One region of the Kitasatospora brasiliensis genome, then DNA from elsewhere that is predicted to be linked to it. Evidence: riboswitches for the same ligand, from Rfam matches in the RefSeq annotation. Region 1 holds a riboswitch; the other holds the start of a gene.
The links. A riboswitch is a leader RNA that binds a small molecule or an ion and turns the genes downstream of it on or off. The one in region 1 is predicted to bind glycine.

Region 1 (7,984 bases):
GCACTGGCGCCGAGCGCCTGGGTGTGGTTCTCCGCCGGGGACCGGGTCGGCACGGTCGCGAGCGCGCCCGCCGCGCCCGTCGCGGTGGTCTTCGGCGCCGGGCTGGACCAGGGCAGGCCCTCTCCGTACCTGGAGCACCGGCTGGTCGCGGCGCTGGACCTGTACCGGGAGGGGAAGGTGCGGGCGATCCTGGTGACCGGGGACAACGGGCGGGTCGAGTACGACGAGCCCGACGCGATGTACACCTACCTGACCCAGCACGGGGTGCCCGAGGACCGGGTGGTCCGGGACTACGCGGGCTTCGACACCTGGGACTCCTGCACCCGGGCGCGGCGGATCTTCGGGGTGGACCGCGCGGTGCTGGTCAGCCAGGACTTCCACGTCCGCCGGGCGCTGGCGCTGTGCGAGGCGGCGGGCATCCGCTCGTACGCGGTCGGGGTGCCGGAGCCGCACGACGTGACCTGGCTGTACGGCGGGCTGCGGGAAGTCGCCGGGGCGGGCAAGGCGGCGGCCAACGCCTGGCTGCGGCCGGACCCGGTGTTCCTCGGGCCCCGGGAGGACGGCATACCGAAGGCGCTGGCCGAGGCCGCGGGGAAGTAGCCGGCGGGGCGTCCGGCGGCCGGGTTCGTACGTACTGTCGGACCCGTGCGCGATGATCGGCGGGTGCGATCTCTGCCGAGCATCATCCACCTCGACATGGACGCCTTCTTCGCGGCGGTGGAGCAGGCGGCCAAGCCGAGCCTGCGCGGCAAACCGGTGGTGGTCGGCGGGCTCGGCGGGCGCGGGGTGGTCGCCACGGCCTCGTACGAGGCGCGGAAGTTCGGGGTGCACTCGGCGATGCCGATGGCGCAGGCGCGCCGGCTCTGCCCCAACGCCGCCTTCCTGGTCGGGCGGTTCGAGGCCTACCGGCAGAACAGCGAGATCGTGATGGGGCTGCTGCGGCAGCTGTCCCCGTTGGTGCAGCCGCTCAGCCTGGACGAGGCCTTCGTGGACCTGGAGGCCGGTCCGTACGGCCCGGTGCTGGCGGAGACGGACCACGAGACCGGCGAGCGGCTGGTGCTCGCCCTGGCGGAGGACCTGCGGGCGGACATCGAGCGGCTGACCGGGTTGACCGGCTCGGTCGGGGCGGCCGGCTCCAAGCTGATGGCCAAGATCGCCTCCGAGAAGGCCAAGCCGAACGGGCTGGTGCTGATCGAGCCGGGGCAGGAGCGGGCCGTGCTCGGCCCGATGCCGGTGCGGGCGCTGCCCGGGATCGGGCCGGCCACCGAGCAGGTGCTGCGCCGGGCCGGGCTGAACACGGTGGCCGACCTCGCGGAGGCGGGAGAGGCGGAGCTGGTGCAGCTGGTCGGGCGGGCGCACGGTGCCGGGATCTTCCAGATGTCCATAGGACTGGACGAGCGGCCGGTGATCGCCGACCAGGACGCGAAGTCGGTGTCGGTGGAGGACACCTACGAGGTGGACCTGACGGACCGGGAGCGGGTGCTGCGCGAGGTGGAGGCGCTGGCCGCCCGGTGCGTGCGGCGGCTGCGGGCGGCCGGGCGCTCGGGGCGGACGGTGGTGCTCAAGGTCCGGCGGTTCGACTTCTCGACGCTGACCCGCTCGGAGACGCTCGGCGGGCCCACCGACGACGAGGCGGTGATCACCGCCACCGCGCGTCGGCTGGCCGAGCAGGTGGACATCACCGGCGGCGTCCGGCTGCTCGGCGTCGGCGTCGCCCAGCTCGCCGACTACACCCAGGAGGACCTGTTCGCGCAGGCGCTCCGGGAGGAGGCCGCCGAGCAGGCCGAGGAGGCGGCGGCCGCAGCGGCCCTTGCGGCCTCCGATGCCTCGGACGCCCCGGCGGTTCCGGCGGAGGAGGACGCGGAGGCCGCCGTGGTGCGGCGCTGGCTGCCCGGACAGGACGTGCGGCACACCGAGTTCGGTCCGGGCTGGGTGCAGGGCAGCGGCGTCGGGAGGGTCACCGTGCGGTTCGAGACGCCGTGGAGCGAGCGGGGGCGGGTGCGGACCTTCGCGATGGACGACCCGGCGCTCGAAGCGGCTCGGCCGCTGCCGCTGCGGCAGGTCCAGGGCGGGGAGGACGAGGAGCACGAGACGGGCCCGAGTGGCTGAGACGGACCCGGGTGGCTGAGGAAACGAAAGCGGCCCCACCCGGTGGGGGAGTACCGGGTGGGGCCGATCACCGTGCCGGCTCCGTACGTTCGTGATGCCCTCGCGACGTACGGAGGCCGGGTGCCCCGCGCCCTGTCCCTGAGCGCGGGGGCCGGACGCCTCGTCAGGCGTCGGTCTTGACCAGCTCGGGGCTGGAGCTCTGTTGGGCCGAGCCGCCGACGACGGTCGGGGCGGCGGCCGACTTGACGCCGCGGATCAGGAACGGGACGACGCCGGCGACGATGCAGACGACGGCCGCGGTCCAGAACGCGTGCTTGTAGGCGTCCAGGGTCGGGAAGGTGAACGGGATCTGCGGCGGCAGCTTCATGGTGTCGCCGGTCAGGATGGCGGCCATGACGGCGGTGCCGATCGCGCCGCCGACGGTGCGCAGCACGGCGTTCATGCCGTTGGCGATGCCGCTCTGCTCGGCCGGGACGGCGCCGTTGATGTAGGCCGGCATCGCGGAGAACGCGAGGCCGATGCCGAGGCCGAAGATCGCCGAGGCGGTGTAGATGTCGGCCTCGTGGCTGTGGCGTACGGCCAGGTAGGCCATCGCGACGGCGCCGAGGACGCCACCGAGGACCAGCGGCAGGCGCGGGCCGCGGCGGCCGATCAGCAGGGCGCCGAGCGGGGCGGCGACCATCGAGCCGAGGGCGGACGGCAGCAGCATGACGCCGGCGTGCAGCACGGTGGCGGTGAAGCCGTAGTGGGTCAGCTTCTCCGGGGTCTGGGCGAAGTTGCTGATGACCATGAACGAGCCGTACATGCCGAAGCCGATGAGCAGGCCGGCCAGGTTGGTGAAGGCGACGGCCGGGCGGGACATCATCTTCATGTCCACCAGCGGGTGCGCGACCTTGGACTCGATGATCACCCAGACCAGGGCGACCACGGCGGCGACGGCGAACAGGCCGAGGGTCTTGGTGGAGGTCCAGCCCCAGTGGTTGCCCTGGCTGACCGCGACCAGCAGCGCGGAGAGCCAGCCGGCCAGGGTGAGGGCGCCCAGCGGGTCGGCGCCGCCGTCCTTGTCGACGACCGGGTCGGACGGGACGCGGAAGGCGACCAGGGCGACCGCGAGCAGGCCGAAGAGGAGGCCCATCCAGAAGATCGACTTGTAGCTCCAGTGCTCCAGCAGGAGACCGGTGGCGACCAGGCCGAGGCCGGAGCCGACGCCCATCGAGGCGCTGATGGCGGCGACGCCGCCGGTGACCTTCTGCTTGGGCAGCTCGTCCCGGACGATGCTGATCGCCAGCGGCAGCACACCGCCGCCGGCGCCCTGGAGGACGCGGGCGACGACCAGCCAGGTGAAGGAGTGGGTGCTGACCGCCAGGGCCGAACCGGCGACCAGTCCGGCCAGCGAGATCAGCAGCATCGGCTTGCGGCCCCGGAGGTCGCCGAAGCGGCCCAGGAGGGGAGTCAGCACGGCTGCGGAGAGCAGGTTGGCGGTCATCAGCCAGGTGATGCTGGAGGCGGAGACGTCCAGTTCCTTGGCCAGCGACGGCAGGATCGGGACGACCGCGGTCTGCACCACGCTGAACGACAGCATCGCCAGGATGAGGGCCGGCAGGACCCGGGCGTTGCTCTGCTTCTCGGCCGCGGTGGTGGGCTGTGGTGCCTCACTCACGGTTGCTTCCTCCCGTACATAGTGAATGAACTGAAGTAACTTTGCAGGGGATACTTCAGAGTGTCAAATATCGAGTGGTTAAGCTTTGGCAAAGGGGAAGGGTCGGGTACGCGACAAGAGGTGCGGGGGTGTGGTGGCACGGCCAGGGCCCCGGACGGGTGTCCGGGGCCCTGGCCGTGGGGTGCCGTCAGGTGAGGTCGCGGGGGGTGTCGGTGGTCGGGTCGGTGGGGGAGGCGGGGGTGGTGGTGTCGTGGACTTCGATGTGCTCGCGGCGGACCTCCTCCCGGATCACCTCCTCGGTGGTGTAGCGCTCGACGACGAGGCGGACCCGTTCGACGGGGGCGAAGCGCTTGCGGATCACCGGGCGTTCCTCACGGAGAGTGACCTCCTCGACGGCCTCGGCGATCTCCTTGTCGGTGAGGCCCGCGCGCTCGGCCTCGCCGACCGGCATCCGCTCGACCCGGACGCGCTCATGCACCAGCGGGATGCGGCGCTCGACCTGTTCGGTCGTCACGTACCTGCGCAGCTTCGCGGTGCCGATGGTGTGCCACTCGGTGGTGATGTCCAGCCGTTCCTCACGGCAGGTGATCTCGACCGGGCTGCTGGTGGTCGCGGCGGCGGGCGTGGGAGCGGGTTGCGCCTGGTGCTTCGGCTCCACGATGGGGGCCGCGGCCGCGGGCGCCGCTGCGGCGGCCGGCGCGGGGGTACCGAGGGGTCGCAGGTCGGCCTCCGCGGCGGCGGGAGTGGCGGCGGCCGGGATCGGGGCGGGCTCGGCGTGGCGCTCGGCGGTGTGGAAGGTGAGCGACTTGGCGGGGGCCGCCGCGGTCGTCGCGGCGGCGGCCGCGGTGGTGCCGAAGTCGAGGTCCGGCTCCTTGGCGCGGCTCCCGGCCTCGCCGCTCGGGTGACCGTCCGCCGGGGTGTCGAGCCCGTAGTAGCGGTAGAGCTGGAGCTCCTGGGCGGGGGAGAGGTGCTGGCCGACGCCGAAGTCCGGCGACTCCTTGACCAGCGACTTGTCGTACGGCACCCGGAGCTCGTCGCCGGCGAACTCACTCGTGGTCAGCGGGACGAAGGCGTCCCGGCCGAAGATGCCGGTCCGGACCGCGGCCCACTCGGGCCGGCCGGTGGCGTCGTCCAGGTAGACCTCGTCGACCGTGCCGATCTTGTCTCCGTTGCGGTCGACGGCTCTGTGGCCGATGAGGTCCCGGGGGTCGATGTCGGTCTGCACGCTTTCCTCCAGTGCGCTGCCAGTGCGCTGAGCCGCGGAACTCCGCAGGAAGGCGGCCGGAGCACCCGTTCCGTCCGCCACTTCATACCAAAAGCCATGAATCGGGCGGACGCGACCGGAGTGCGCCGGACGGGCTGCGCACTGGACCGTCCGAGGGGACGCGCGTAGACCCCGAACGACCTGATGCACCGGTGATCGGGGGGCCTCCCGCTGGTACCCTGGGCGGCGACCGCAGAGCCCGCTCGGGAGAGTCTTCGATCACGAAAACCGCTGGTCGGAGCGCCGAAGGAGCAACTCCTCCCCGGAATCTCTCAGGCATCCGTACCGTGTGGGGTAGGTCACTCTGGAAAGCAGGGCAGGAGTGTCGGCACGGGAGCCGGCGATCACCACCCTCACCGACGGTGCAAGCCGGCGGAGCGCCCACAGCGCCCCGTGCGGGTGAAGCTCTCAGGTCCCGATGACAGAGGGGGAGGCCTGTCGGGTTCGTCCGTCCAGGCTGGTCCGTCGCCCGCAGGGGCGAAGGCCGGCCCACGTACGTGCCCCAGCCGGTCCGTGACCAGGAGGCCTCGACCACCATGAACGCCCAGCCGAACGCGGGACGCCCCACCAGCGCCTCGACCCTCACCGAGCTTGAGCTGGCCAGCCCCTTCGAGAACCGCCACATCGGCCCCGACGCGGCCGCGCAGGAGAAGATGCTGGCGTCCGTCGGCTACGGCTCGCTGGACGAACTCGCCGCCACCGCGGTGCCCGAGGCGATCCGTTCCATCACCGCCCTGGACCTGCCCGCGGGCCGGACCGAGGCCCAGGTCCTGGCCGAGCTGCGCGAGCTGGCCGGCCGCAACCAGGTGCTCCAGCCGATGATCGGCCTGGGCTACTACGGCACCTTCACCCCGCCGGTGATCCTGCGCAACGTCATGGAGAACCCGGCCTGGTACACGGCCTACACGCCGTACCAGCCGGAGATCTCGCAGGGCCGCCTGGAGGCGCTGCTCAACTTCCAGACCCTGGTCTCCGACCTGACCGGCCTGCCGACCTCCGGCTCCTCGCTGCTGGACGAGGGCACCGCCGCCGCCGAGGCGATGGCGCTGGCCCGCCGCGTCACCAAGGTCAAGGGCGGCGTCTTCCTGGTCGACGCCGAGACCCTGCCGCAGACCGTCGCGGTGATCAACACCCGTGCCGTGCCGACCGGCGTCGAGGTCGTCGTCGCCGACCTGTCCGAGGGCATCCCGGCCGAGATCGTCGAGCGCGGCGTCTTCGGCGTGCTGCTCCAGTACCCCGGCGCCACCGGTGTCGTGCGCGACCTCACCCCGGTGATCGAGCAGGCGCACGGCCTGGGCGCGATCGTCGCCGTCGCCGCCGACCTGCTCGCGCTGACCCTGCTCAAGTCCCCGGGCTCGCTGGGCGCCGACATCGCCTGCGGCACCTCGCAGCGCTTCGGCGTGCCGATGGGCTTCGGCGGCCCGCACGCCGGCTACCTGTCGGTGCGCTCCGAGTACGCCCGCTCGCTGCCCGGCCGCCTGGTCGGCGTCTCCGTCGACGCCGACGGCAACCGCGCCTACCGCCTGGCGCTCCAGACCCGCGAGCAGCACATCCGCCGCGAGAAGGCCACCAGCAACATCTGCACCGCCCAGGTGCTGCTCGCCGTGATGGCCTCGATGTACGCCGTCTACCACGGTCCGGACGGCCTGGCCGACATCGCCCGCCGCACCCACCGCTACGCCGCCGCCCTCGCCGAGGGCCTGCGGGCCGGCGGCGTCGAGCTGCTGCACGGCGAGTTCTTCGACACCGTCACCGCCGTCGTCCCGGGCCGCGCCGCCGAGATCGCCGCCGCCGCCCGCGCCAACGGCATCAACGTGTACCAGGACGGCGAGGACCGGATCTCGGTCTCCACCGACGAGACCACCACCCGCGAGCACCTGGCCGGCGTCTGGGCCGCGTTCGGCGTCGAGGGCGTGGAGATCGCCGAGAGCGCCGAGGCGCTGCCGGCCGCGCTGCTGCGCGAGGACGAGTACCTGACCCACCCGGTCTTCCACAGCCACCGCTCGGAGACCGCCATGCTGCGCTACCTGCGCCGCCTGTCGGACCGGGACTACGCGCTGGACCGCGGCATGATCCCGCTGGGCTCCTGCACCATGAAGCTCAACGCCACCACCGAGATGGAGGCGGTGACCTGGCCGGAGTTCGGCCAGCTGCACCCCTTCGCTCCGATCGACCAGGCCCAGGGCTTCCTGACCCTGATCCGCCAGCTGGAGCAGCAGCTGGTCGAGGTGACCGGCTACGACGCCGTGTCAATCCAGCCGAACGCGGGCTCGCAGGGCGAGCTGGCCGGTTTGCTGGCCGTGCGCGCCTACCACCACGCCAACGGCGACACCCAGCGCGACGTCTGCCTGATCCCGTCCTCGGCGCACGGCACCAACGCGGCCTCCGCGGTGATGGCGGGCATGCGCGTGGTCGTGGTGAAGACCCTGGTCGACGGCGACGTGGACGTCGAGGACCTGAAGGCCAAGATCGAGCAGAACCGCGACAACCTCGCCGTTCTGATGGTCACCTACCCGTCCACCCACGGCGTGTACGAGACCCAGATCACCGACATCTGCGCCCTGGTGCACGAGGCCGGCGGTCAGGTGTACGTGGACGGTGCCAACCTGAACGCCCTGGTCGGCCTGGCCAAGCCGGGCAAGTTCGGCGCGGACGTCTCGCACCTGAACCTGCACAAGACCTTCTGCATCCCGCACGGCGGCGGCGGCCCGGGCGTCGGCCCGGTCGCGGTGCGCGCCCACCTGGCGCCGCACCTGCCGAACCACCCGCTCCAGGCGGAGGCCGGCCCGGCCACCGGTGTCGGCCCGATCTCGGCCGCGCCGTGGGGCTCGGCGGCCATCCTGCCGATCTCCTGGGCGTACGTCCGGCTGATGGGCGGCGAGGGCCTCAAGCACGCGACCCAGGTCGCGGTGCTGAACGCCAACTACATCGCCAAGCGCCTGGCGCCGCAC
Region 2 (7,984 bases), on a different contig from region 1:
CTTGCCGCGCACGTCCACCGCGACGGTGGTGCCGGGCTCGGCGTGGGCGGCGTCCACGTAGGCCATCGCGATCGGCCGGCCCAGGGTCGGGGACGGCGCGCCGGAGGTGATCCGGCCGATCGGCTCGCCCTCGGTGGAGACCACGGTGTACTCGGCGCGCGGCACCCGCTTGCCCTCGGAGACCAGGCCGACCAGCTTCTTCGGCGGGTTGGCCTCGGCCGCCGCGGCGGCCTGCTCCAGCGCCTTGCGGCCGACGAAGGCGCCCTCGTTGGTGGTCTTGTCGAAGCGGACGACCCGGCCCAGGCCGGCGTCGAACGGGGTGAGCTCGGTGGACAGCTCGTGCCCGTACAGCGGCATGCCGGCCTCCAGGCGCAGCGTGTCGCGGCAGGACAGGCCGCACGGGACCAGGCCGTGGCCCTCGCCGGCGGCGGTCAGCGCCTGCCAGACGTGCTCGGCGTCGACCGGGTGGCAGAAGATCTCGAAGCCGTCCTCGCCGGTGTAGCCGGTACGGGCGAGCAGCACGTCGCGGTCGGCCACCTGGGCCGGGAGGATCGCGTAGTACTTCAGGCCGGGCAGGTCGGCGTCGGTGGTCGCGGCCAGGATGCCGGTGGCCTCCGGGCCCTGGACGGCGATCAGCGCGTAGGTGTCGCGGTCGTCGGTGACGACGGCGTCGAAGCCCTTGGCGCGGGCGATCAGCTCGTCGAGGACCAGCTGGGCGTTGGAGGCGTTGGCGACGACCAGGAAGGCGTCCTCGCGCAGGCGGTAGACGATCAGGTCGTCCAGGATGCCGCCGTCCTCGGCGCAGATCATGGTGTAGCGGGCGCGCAGCTCGCCCAGCGCGGAGACGAAGCCGACCAGCGCGTGGTCCAGCATCTCGCCGGCCTGCGGCCCGGTGACGGTGATCTCGCCCATGTGCGAAAGGTCGAACAGGCCGGCCTTGGTACGGACGGCGAGGTGCTCCTCGCGCTCGCTGCCGTAGCGCAGCGGCATGTCCCAGCCGGCGAAGTCGGTCATGGTGGCGCCAAGGCTGCGGTGCAGCGCGTCGAGCGCGGTCAGGCGGAGGGACATGGCCAGGAACTCCTCGGTCGGGGCACTCAGGGGTGCACGCGACGGACCGGTCCCGCTCGGGGGCCGACCCTGCGCGCGGGCATGCGGCGGCGTGGGTCTCCCCATCTGTCGTCGAACCTGAGAGCTTCACCGCCCGCCTGCCCGAAGCTGATTTCAGCTTGGGGGACAGCATGGCGGCTTGCACCGTGGGTGGGCGTCCGACAGGGCCGGGCGCCGCTTTCCAGATGTGCCTAACCCGTGCGGTAGGGGTGCCTGAGAGATTCCGGGGAGGACTTGCTCCTTCGGCGCCGGCTGTGCCCCGGGCGGGGCATTCCGGGCTCTCCCGCGCGGGTTCGAGCGGCCGGTATGGAGTTGTGGGGGCCCGCGGCGCATGCCGTCGGACGCGCACATCATGGCACGTCCCCGGTAGCGAGGGGGAGAGGGGACCCGGTCACATGAGGCCCGCTCACACGGCGTGGTCCCGAACAGGAGCCCTAACGTCGGGAGCCCCGGGCCCTAGACTGCTGCGCGTCGGCGCAGCAGAGGGCGGCCGACCGGCATGAGGGCGGAATCGGCGGCGCATGGGATACCCGGTGGAGCAGCAGCAGGGGTGGGGCGGACCGGAGGAGGCGCCGGCGGGCGGCTCCTGGCCGGCCAACGAGCTGGAGCAGGTGCTGACCGCGGCCCTGGGCGATCCGGGCGCGACCCCGCGGGTGGTCGAGGTGCTGGCCCGCAGTCAGGTGTGGGTGCCGCTGCCGGCCGGGGCCGATCCGCAGGGGCAGTCGCTGGACCTGCCGACCATCGAGCTGGGCGGCGACCCGTACGTCCCGGTGTTCTCCTCGCAGGAGGTGTTCCTCCGGCACGCACCGGGGATGGCCTTCGCGATCGCACCGGTCTGGGAGTTCGCCCGCGGGCTGCCGCTGGGCGTGGGCATCGCGGTGAACCCGGAGGCCGCGGTGGGCATCCCGGTGCCGCCGCAGGGGGTCGCCGAGCTGCGCCGGGGGCCGCGCGAGGAGCGCTGGGAGGACCCGGCGGCGCCGACCGGCGGGCGGGTGGCGCTGCGCGAGCCGGTGCCGGGCGAGGACCCGGAGCACTTCCTGGCCGCCTGCCGGGCCGAACTGACGGCGCTGCCCGGGGTGTTGACCGCCCGTAGGGCGCTGGCCAGCATCGAGGGCGAGCCGACGGTGATGTTCGTGGGCGTCCAGTTGGACCCGGCGGCCCCGGCCGAACCGGCCGCGGTGAACGAGGCACTCGGGCGAGCGCTGGGAACCGCGCCGCTGCCCGGAGGCGTCCACCTCGTACTGCTCGACCTCGCCGACGACCCGGTGGTCGAGTGGCTGCTCACCCGGGTGATGCCCTTCTACGCCAGGGCCTGAGCGGTTCGTATGACAGGCACGTCGCCGTGGCGGTGGCCGGTGCCGCGCCATAGGGTGCGTGCAGACGGCCGACGGGCCGGCGGGTTCGAGGAAAGAGGCGCGGCGAGGTGGGCGCATGAGTGCGGGAGCAGGAGCGGGCGGTGTGCCGGGGCCCTGGGGCCAGGCACCGGCCGGGCGCCCGGGAGCTGACCCGGGCGCGTTGGAGCGCGCCCTGCGCGAGGTCGCGCCGGAGCGCTACGACGCGTACGAGCGCCTGCTGCACGCGCTGGCGGACGGCCAGGTCTGGATGCTGCTGTGGCACGGCACGCCGGGCAGCCCGGACGCCCAGTACGGGAACATGGAGATCAGCGGCCACGGCTACGCGCCGGCCGTCACCTCGTCCGAGCAGCTGACCTCCTCCGGCTGGGGCCGGGCCCACGAGGTCATCTCCGGCCGGGAGATCGCCGCCTCGCTGTACCGCACCCGCTGGGGCCTGTGGCTCAATCCGCACGCGCCCGGCGGCGGCGTCGGGGTGCCCTGGGCGGACCTGCGGCGGATCGCCGCGGGCCTGGAGCGGCTGCCCGCCGGGCCGTTGAAGCTGAGCGAGCCGCAGCTGAACGCCCAGCCGTTCTTCGCGCTGCTGGAGCGCCAGGCCGCCGAGGTGCGCGCGGTACGGGCGCTGCGCCGGGCCTGGGTGCAGCCCGCGGTGGGGGAGTCGTACCTGGCCATCGGCCTTGACCTGTACGAGAGTTCGCCGCAGGCCGTGGAGGCGGTGCGGGCGCTGATGCAGCGGGCGATCGCGGTGGCCCCGGAGGGGCTCGCGGTGTCCACGGTGGCGATGTCGGACGAGTACGACCCGGTGGCGCTGTGGATGCGCGCCAACGCGCGGCCGTTCTTCGACCGGGAGGCGGGCCGCCCGCCGACCGGCCCGTACCCGCCGGTGCCGCCGCCGGCCTACCCGGGGCAGTCGATGCCGGGTTACGCCTACGGCACCCAGCCGCCCGCGACGGGCTGGCAGCAACAGCAGCAGCCGTCGCAGCGGCCGTGGCCCGGGTACCCTGGGCGCTGAATCGCAAAACCAATTCCCCGAAGCCGACTTGACTGTCCGTCGAGTCGGCTTCGATGCTTTCCGGACGAATTTTCCGGCACGTGCTCGGATCATCTTGACATGATCGTTACAGCAATGTGAAGAGTCATATGCCGAAGATCGCCGAGGTGCATGCGCGCAGATCACAGTTGGGCATCTGTCGGTTGTCAGGGCTGGCGCAAGCCAGTTCGGATGGCAGAGAGTTCTGCGCAACGCACCGCGCGTACTCGAACCCCACAAAGGTGAGCGCGGCCGCCGACAGCCCGCCCGCGCGAAGCCCATCCCGCGTGTTGGCAGCGCCTGTGCACGACGCGCTGCCGTCAACACTCGCTCCTCCTAAGCACCTCCGCACGTCCGTAGCCGCACCGCCGAAGCCGACGGCCGGCACCCGTGGGCCGGCCACCGTCGGCGAGGGGACCAACTGACCATGACCGCATCCGTGACCACCGCCGGGAACGAACCGGAGGCGCCCGCCGCCGCCGGCCCGGCCAAGAAGATCGAGGGCCGCTCCCTCGGGCAGATCGCCTGGACCCGCTTCAAGCGGGACAAGGCCGCCGTCGCCGGCGGCGTCGTGGTGATCGTCCTGATCCTGCTCGCCGTGCTGGCCAAGCCGATCGAGTCGATGTTCGGGCTCGACCCGGACGCCCTCCACCAGGACCTGCTGGACGCCGACCTCGGTGGACTGCCGCTCGGCGACTGGGGCGGCATGAGCCTGGACCACCCGCTCGGCGTGGACCCGCTCCAGGGCCGTGACCTGCTCACCCGCATCATCGAGGGCTCCTGGGTCTCCCTGCTGGTCGCCTTCGGCGCGACCGTCCTGTCCAACACCATCGGCACCGTGCTCGGCATCATGGCCGGCTACTACGGCGGCTGGGTGGACACCCTGATCAGCCGGGTGATGGACGTCTTCCTGGCGTTCCCGCTGCTGCTCTTCGCCATCGCGATCTCGACCTCGCTCCAGGGCGGCGCGTTCGGCCTGCACGGCCTGCCGCTGCACATCATGGTGCTGATCTTCGTGATCGGCTTCTTCAACTGGCCCTACATGGGCCGGATCGTGCGCGGCCAGACGCTGTCGCTGCGCGAGCGGGAGTTCGTCCACGCGGCCCGCAGCCTGGGCGCCCGCGGCCCGTTCATCCTGTTCAAGGAGCTGCTGCCGAACCTGGTCGGTCCGATCCTGGTCTACTCGACCCTGCTGATCCCGACCAACATCCTCTTCGAGGCCGGGCTGAGCTTCCTCGGCGTCGGCATCCAGCCGCCGCAGGCCTCCTGGGGCGGCATGCTCCAGGACGCGATCCGGTACTACCAGGTGGACCCCCAGTACATGGTGGTCCCGGGTCTGGCGATCTTCATCACCGTGCTCGCCTTCAACCTGCTCGGCGACGGCCTGCGCGACGCCCTCGACCCGAAGAACAACTGACCCAGCGTCAGCCACTGGCGCCGCGTCACCCGTTGGCCCCGCGCCAGGACCCTCATACCGCCTCCACATCCCCAAGGGGTTGATCTCACCCATGCGTAGGTCCCGTACCGTCGCCCTGACCGCGGCGGCCGCCGCCGCGGTCCTGGTCGTGACCGGTTGCACCAGCTCGTCGAAGAGCGGCGGCGACGCGTCGTCCTCCGGCTCCGCGGGCGGCTCCGGCGCCAACGCGGCCACCAAGAGCATCGTCAACGCCTCGGACAAGAAGGGCGGGACGGTCACCTTCGAGATGAAGGGCACCCCGGACTCGCTCGACCCGGGCAACACCTACTACGCGTACGTCTACAACTTCTCGCGCCTGTACGCCCGTTCGCTGATCACCTTCAACCCGGCGCCCGGCGAGGAGGGCAACAAGACCGTCCCGGACCTCGCCGAGTCGGCGGGCCAGCCGAGCGCGGACGGCCTGACCTGGACGTACAAGCTGCGCGCCGGTCTGAAGTACGACGACGGCACCCCGATCACCTCGAAGGACGTCAAGTACGCCGTCGAGCGCTCCAACTTCACGGACGTGCTCACCAACGGCCCGACGTACTTCCGCAACCTGCTGGTCGACAACGCGACGCCGTACCAGGGTCCGTACAAGGACAAGGAGGGCGGCCTGGACTCGATCCAGACGCCGGACGACCTCACCATCGTCTTCCACCTCCAGCACCCGTTCGCGGACTTCGACTACCTGGTCGCCACCCCGCAGACCGCGCCCGTCCCGCAGGCGAAGGACACCGGCGCCGACTACGTCAAGCACGTGGCCTCCTCGGGCTCCTACAAGTTCGAGTCCTACGAGGACGGCAAGCAGGCCGTCCTGGTGCCGAACCCCAACTGGGACAAGGCCAGCGACCCGATCCGCAAGCAGCTCGGCGACAAGATCGTGCTGCGCTTCAACATCGACCAGGCCACCATCGACAAGGACCTGCTGGCCGGCAACGCCCAGGTCGACCTCGGCGGCCTCGGTGTCGACCCGCAGACCCAGGCGCAGATCCTCCAGGACCCGAAGCTCAAGGCCAACACGGACAACGCCTACGGCGGCCGCCTGGTCTACATGGCGATCAACTCCAAGCTCGCGCCGTTCGACAACGTCGAGTGCCGCAAGGCCGTCCAGTACGCGATCGACAAGGTCTCGGTGCAGACCGCGCTGGGCGGGCCGATCCGCGGCCAGATCGCCAACACGGTGCTCCCGCCGGACATCCCGGGCCACCAGGACTTCAACACCTTCGAGACCAAGGACAACAAGGGTGACGAGGCCAAGGCCAAGGACGCCCTGAAGGCCTGCGGCAAGGAGGGCGGCTTCAACACCGTCATCTCGGCCCGCACCGAGCGCGGCACCGAGATCGCCGCGGCGACCTCGATCCAGGCCGCGCTGAAGAAGGTCGGCATCAACGCCGAGATCCAGCAGTACCCGTCGTCCAAGTACCTGACCGACAACGCCGGTTCGCCGAAGTTCGCGGCGGACCACAACATCGGTCTGATGATGATGCAGTGGGGCGCCGACTGGCCGACCGGCTACGGCTTCCTCCAGCAGATCGTCGACGGTCGCGCGATCAAGGACACCGGCAACAGCAACCTGGGCCAGCTCCAGGACCCGGCGGTCGACAAGCTGATCGACGACGCCGCCACCAACTCGGACAAGTCGGCCCGCGAGAAGATCTACGCCGACATCGACAAGAAGGTCATGGACTCGGCGGTCTACGTCCCGCTGACCTACTTCAAGGTCTTCCTGTACCGCCCGAACAACGCCACCAACCTGGCCTCCACGTCGGCGTTCTCCGGTCAGTACGACTACCTGAACATCGGCACCACCAAGTAAGAGCCTGGCTCGCATCCCTGAAGGCAGGTGAAGGCAGCGGCGCCCGCCGCCGTCCGGAGGATCCCGGACGGCGGCGGGCCGCCGGAGCCGCCCTACTGTGTTTGCCTACATCATCCGCAGGATCTTCGCGGCCCTGATACTGCTGCTGGTCGTCAGCGCGGTCACCTTCGCGATCTTCTTCCTGCTCCCGCGCATCGCCGGCGAGACGGCCGACCAACTGGCCGCCCAGTTCATCGGGAAGAGCCCGTCCCCCGAGACGATCGCGGCGGTCAAGCAGAACCTCGGCCTCGACCAGCCGCTGTACGCCCAGTACTGGAAGTTCCTCAAGGGCCTGGTCGCCGGCGCCGAGTACAACTTCGGGCCGGAACCGGCCACCTGCCACGTGCCCTGCTTCGGCTACTCCTTCAAGAACCACCTGGAAGTCTGGCCCGAGCTGTCCAAGCGGGTCCCGACCACCATCTCGCTCGCCGCCGGCGCGGCCGTGCTCTGGCTGCTCTCCGGCGTCGCCACCGGCGTCGTCTCCGCCCTCAAGCCGAAGTCGATCTTCGACCGGGCCGCCATGGGCATCGCGCTCGCCGGCGTCTCGCTGCCGGTCTTCTTCACCGGCGCGCTGCTGCTCACGCTGTTCAGCTACGAGTGGCCGATCCTGGACAACCTCCAGTACGTGGACTTCACGGAGAACCCGCTGATGTGGGCCCGCAACCTGATCCTCCCGTGGATCTCGCTGGCCTTCCTCTACTCCGCGCTCTACGCCCGGCTCACCCGCGCCGGGATGCTGGAGACCATGAGCGAGGACTACATCCGCACCGCCCGGGCCAAGGGCCTGGCCGAGCGCAAGGTCGTCACCCGGCACGGGCTGCGCGCCGCGCTCACCCCGATCGTCACGATCTTCGGCATGGACCTCGGGCTGCTGCTCGGCGGCGCGCTGATCACCGAGCAGGTCTTCTCGCTCCAGGGCGTCGGCCAGTTCGCCGTCCAGGCGATCTCCGACAACGACCTGCCCAAGATCCTCGGCGTCACCCTGCTCGCCGCCTTCTTCATCGTCGTCTGCAACCTCGTGGTCGACCTCCTGTACGCCTTCGTCGACCCCCGGGTGAGGATCTCGTGACCGACCTCCAGAACACCCCGGCGGACGCCGCGCCGGCCCCGTCCGGAGAGCCCTACCTCTCCGTACGGGACCTGCGGATCCACTTCGACACCGACGACGGCCTGGTCCGCTC

Region 2: it holds a riboswitch for glycine, as region 1 does, so the genes downstream of both, gcvT (glycine cleavage system aminomethyltransferase GcvT) here and gcvP (aminomethyl-transferring glycine dehydrogenase) in region 1, are expected to answer to the same signal.

What each region holds. Positions count from the first base shown of each region.
Region 1 covers NZ_JAUOOW010000004.1:122,688-130,671, forward strand. The annotation lists gene QWJ13_RS16680 (SanA/YdcF family protein) at 1-600, shown strand, start outside; gene QWJ13_RS16685 (DNA polymerase IV) at 664-2,109, shown strand; gene QWJ13_RS16690 (MFS transporter) at 2,273-3,769, opposite strand; gene QWJ13_RS16695 (PRC and DUF2382 domain-containing protein) at 3,957-4,994, opposite strand; glycine riboswitch at 5,228-5,331, shown strand; glycine riboswitch at 5,333-5,465, shown strand; gene gcvP (aminomethyl-transferring glycine dehydrogenase) at 5,570-7,984, shown strand, end outside.
Region 2 covers NZ_JAUOOW010000005.1:164,390-172,373, reverse strand. The annotation lists gene gcvT (glycine cleavage system aminomethyltransferase GcvT) at 1-1,068, opposite strand, end outside; glycine riboswitch at 1,299-1,403, opposite strand; gene QWJ13_RS20370 (enhanced serine sensitivity protein SseB C-terminal domain-containing protein) at 1,629-2,423, shown strand; gene QWJ13_RS20365 (enhanced serine sensitivity protein SseB C-terminal domain-containing protein) at 2,539-3,471, shown strand; gene QWJ13_RS20360 (ABC transporter permease) at 3,917-4,906, shown strand; gene QWJ13_RS20355 (ABC transporter substrate-binding protein) at 4,998-6,764, shown strand; gene QWJ13_RS20350 (ABC transporter permease) at 6,862-7,872, shown strand; gene QWJ13_RS20345 (ABC transporter ATP-binding protein) at 7,869-7,984, shown strand, end outside.